DNA from 2 places in the Streptomyces sp. NTD91 genome. Region 2 is predicted to be linked to the other one. Evidence: predicted binding sites of a transcription regulator. Region 2 holds the regulator's gene; the other holds the start of a gene.
What was found. The regulator HrcA, encoded in region 2, represses chaperone genes, less so after heat shock. The targets are predictions, from matches to a motif close to TTNGCACTCNGNNNNNCNGAGTGCNAA.
Positions count from the first base shown of each region.

Region 1: groL (chaperonin GroEL) is a predicted target of HrcA. The motif match lies at 868-894, and genes of this name have one in related genera.

Region 1 covers NZ_JCAJZW010000001.1:437,131-439,329, reverse strand. The annotation lists gene AC5WRT_RS02015 (MoaD/ThiS family protein) at 1-35, shown strand, start outside; gene AC5WRT_RS02010 (cold-shock protein) at 467-670, shown strand; gene groL (chaperonin GroEL) at 1,058-2,199, shown strand, end outside.
Region 2 covers NZ_JCAJZW010000019.1:40,748-42,946, forward strand. The annotation lists gene dnaJ (molecular chaperone DnaJ) at 1-293, opposite strand, end outside; gene hrcA (heat-inducible transcriptional repressor HrcA) at 294-1,310, opposite strand; gene AC5WRT_RS20545 (MBL fold metallo-hydrolase) at 1,480-2,199, shown strand, end outside.

The sequences.
Region 1 (2,199 bases), on a different contig from region 2:
GTGTCTCCATCATTCCGGCGGTCGCCGGCGGCTGATCATTACCTTGGGTAACCGTGGTTACTCATTGTTCATTGAATTGCCCCCTCCGTGAGAGAAGCGGAGGGGGCAATTCTGTGTGATTGAGCGCGGTAGAGTTGGGGAACGCGCTCCCGGGTCGACGGGTCGGGAGCCCTGCATTCATGCCGCGGCCCGACAAGAAGTAGCCAAAGTGCGCGGGTTTTATGCGGCTTTTGTGGCGCTTTGCGGGGCCCGACTTGCCCTGAAGTCGGGCGAATTCTCACCACATTCCGGACCGTTCCCGTCCAGAATTCTCGTCCGATTGACCTGTTGCAGACGGCAGTTGGACAGATACATTCAGCCGCGGTCGACGCGTTCCGGCGCACGCCCCCGACCGTTGGGGGGTGAGGTCTGACCCGGGTCCGCGAAGTGTGGATCTGTGCAAGGGCCAGTAATAGGGGAGTTAGGCATGGCTCAGGGCACCGTCAAGTGGTTCAACGCGGAGAAGGGGTACGGCTTCATCGCGGTCGACGGTGGTGCGGACGTCTTCGTCCACTACAGCGCGATTCAGATGGACGGCTACCGCACCCTGGAAGAGGGCCAGCGGGTCGAGTTCGAGATCTCGCAGGGCCAGAAGGGCCCGCAGGCCGACATGGTTCGCGTCACCGCCTGAATGTTTCTTTCCGAAGGGCCCGCACCTCGCACAGGGTGCGGGCCCTTCGCCGCGCCCGGACCGGGCCGCGCCGGGCGGCCGGGGTGCTCGCCGCCCGTGTTCGCGGACGGCTGACGGGGTGGCCGTACCCCCGTAGGCGCTTGCGCCCGTCCGTCACCCGGCCGCCACTCCTCGACGAGCCCGCTGCGCGGGCGCACCTTGCACTCGGGCATGCCGAGTGCTAATCATTGGCGTTAGCACTCTGAAGGTGAGAGTGACAGTGAAGGACCGGGTCGGTGAGGCCCGCAGGCCGGGTGGGGCAAGGAACCACAAGGTCGGCGAGCCGTCCGTCGCGGGCGCGGGCGCGGTCCGAAGGAATCACCCCCAGTCCTGGAGGGACCACTTCACATGGCCAAGATCATCGCGTTCGACGAGGAGGCGCGGCGCGGCCTCGAGCGCGGCATGAACCAGCTCGCGGACGCCGTGAAGGTGACGCTCGGCCCCAAGGGCCGCAACGTCGTCCTCGAGAAGAAGTGGGGCGCCCCCACGATCACCAACGACGGTGTCTCCATCGCCAAGGAGATCGAGCTCGAGGACCCGTACGAGAAGATCGGCGCCGAGCTGGTCAAGGAAGTCGCCAAGAAGACGGACGACGTCGCCGGTGACGGTACGACCACCGCGACCGTGCTCGCCCAGGCCCTGGTCAAGGAGGGTCTGCGCAACGTCGCCGCCGGTGCCAACCCGATGGCTCTGAAGCGCGGTATCGAGAAGGCCGTCGAGGCCGTCTCCGCCGCCCTGCTGGAGCAGGCGAAGGACGTCGAGACCAAGGAGCAGATCGCCTCCACCGCGTCCATCTCCGCCGCCGACACCCAGATCGGCGAGCTGATCGCCGAGGCGATGGACAAGGTCGGCAAGGAAGGCGTCATCACCGTCGAGGAGAGCAACACCTTCGGTCTGGAGCTGGAGCTCACCGAGGGCATGCGCTTCGACAAGGGTTACATCTCCGCCTACTTCGCGACCGACATGGAGCGCATGGAGGCGGTGCTCGAGGACCCGTACATCCTCATCGCCAACTCCAAGATCTCCTCGGTCAAGGACCTGCTCCCGCTGCTGGAGAAGGTCATGCAGTCGGGCAAGCCGCTGCTGATCATCGCCGAGGACGTCGAGGGCGAGGCCCTGTCGACCCTGGTCGTCAACAAGATCCGCGGCACCTTCAAGTCCGTCGCCGTCAAGGCCCCGGGCTTCGGCGACCGCCGCAAGGCCATGCTCGGCGACATCGCCATCCTCACCGGTGGCGAGGTCATCTCCGAGGAGGTCGGCCTCAAGCTGGAGAACGCGACCCTGGACCTCCTGGGCCGCGCCCGCAAGGTCGTCATCACCAAGGACGAGACCACCATCGTCGACGGTGCCGGCTCCTCCGAGCAGGTCAACGGCCGCGTCAACCAGATCCGCGCCGAGATCGAGAACAGCGACTCCGACTACGACCGCGAGAAGCTGCAGGAGCGCCTGGCGAAGCTCGCCGGCGGTGTCGCGGTCATCAAGGCCGGTGC
Region 2 (2,199 bases):
CCGAAGAACGCGTCCATGATGTCGGAGAAGTTGCCGAAGCCACCGGCTCCGAAGCCGCCCGCGCCGGCGCCGCTCTGCGAGAGCGGGTCGCCGCCGAGGTCGTAGACCTGCTTCTTCTGCGGGTCCGACAGCACCTCGTAAGCGGCGTTGATCTCCTTGAACCGCTCCTGGGTCTTCGGGTCCGGGTTGACGTCCGGGTGCAGCTCGCGGGCGAGCCGGCGGAACGCCTTCTTGATCTCATCCTGCGACGCGTCGCGGCGCACGCCGAGAACGGCGTAGTAGTCCGTGGCCACTTACGACTCCGCCAGGATCTGTCCGACGTACCGTGCCACTGCGCGTACCGCTCCCATCGTTCCCGGATAGTCCATGCGGGTCGGTCCGACCACGCCGAGCTTGGCAACCGCCTCGCCGCCCGAACCGTAGCCGACCGACACCACGGAGGTGGAGTTGAGTCCCTCGTGGGCGTTCTCGTGCCCGATACGCACCGTCACGCCCGGATCCTTCGCCTCGCCGAGCAGCTTGAGGAGCACGACCTGCTCCTCAAGCGCCTCGAGCACCGGCCGGATCGTGAGGGGAAAGTCATGCCCGAAGCGGGTGAGATTGGCGGTGCCGCCGATCATCAGCCGCTCCTCGTTCTCCTCGACGAGTGTCTCCAGGAGAGTGGAGAGCACCGTCGAGACAGTACCGCGGTCCTCGGCCTCGAAGGCCTCCGGCAGGTCCTCGAGCAGCTTCGGCACGTCCGCGAACCGGCGGCCCGCGACCCGGCTGTTCAGCCGCGCGCGCAGGTCGGCGAGGGAGGCCTCGCCGAAGGGCGCCGGGCAGTCGACCATCCGCTGCTCGACCCGCCCGGTGTCCGTGATCAGCACGAGCATCACGCGCGCGGGGGCGAGCGAGAGCAGCTCCACGTGCCGGACGGTGGACCGGGTCAGCGACGGGTACTGCACGACGGCGACCTGCCGGGTGAGCTGGGCGAGCAGCCGCACGGTCCGCGCCACGACGTCGTCGAGGTCGACGGCGCCCTCCAGGAAGTTCTGGATGGCCCGCCGCTCGGGCGCGGTCATCGGCTTGACACCCGCCAGCTTGTCCACGAACAGCCGGTAGCCCTTGTCGGTGGGGATGCGCCCCGCGCTGGTGTGCGGCTGGGCGATGTACCCCTCGTCCTCCAGGGCCGCCATGTCGTTGCGGACCGTCGCCGGGGACACCCCGAGGTTGTGCCGCTCGGTGAGGGCCTTCGAACCGACCGGCTCCTCGGTGCCCACGTAGTCCTGGACGATGGCGCGCAGCACCTGAAGTCTGCGTTCACTCAGCATTCGCGCACACCTCCAGCATGTGGTCCCCTCGGTTCCGCTCGGCCCTGCGTTCGTCCCCCTGGCACTCGTCGCATGCGAGTGCCAGCGTCCCGGCCCAGTGTACGGCTGTCGGGTACACCCGGGGCAAGGTCGGTGCCGTCGCGGCGACTCGTGCGGATAGCGTCGCGGTATGACGGTGACTTGGGAAGAGCTGGGATGGGAGCGGCTGGCCACGGGGGTCGGCCGGTGCCGGCTGCCCGGCTGGGACTGCACGGCCGGCCTGGTCCTCGGGACGGGCGCGGCACTGCTGGTGGACGCCGGCTCGAGCCTCGCCGAGGGCGCCCGGCTCCGGGCCCGCGCGGAGGAACTGGCCGGCGGCCGTGTGACCCATCTCGCGCTGACCCATCCGCACTTCGACCATGTCCTCGGAGCGGCGGTGTTCGCGGGCGCGGAGATCTTCGGTGCGGTGGGCGTCGACGCGGTGCTCGCGCGCGAGCGCGAGGAGCTGCGCCTGGACGCCGTGCGCAACGGCCTGCCGGTGGCGGAGGCCGACGAGGCGGTGGACGCGCTCGTGCCGCCCTCCCACCTGGTCTCGGGCGAGTGGACGCTGGACCTCGGCGACGGCCGGCAGGTCCTGCTGGCCAACGTGGGCCCGGGCCACACCGGACACGATCTCGCGGTCCTCGTGCCCGGGGAGCAGGAGGTGGTCTTCTGCGGCGACCTGGTCGAGGAGTCCGGGGAACCGCAGGCCGGCCCGGACGCGGTCCCGTCCCGCTGGCCGGACGCCCTCGACCGGCTCCTCTCGCTGGGCGGCGAGGACGCACTGTACGTACCCGGTCACGGAGCGGTGGTGGACGCAGGCTTCGTACGACGCCAACGCGACGCGCTGGCCGCCCGTTTCGGCGTGTCG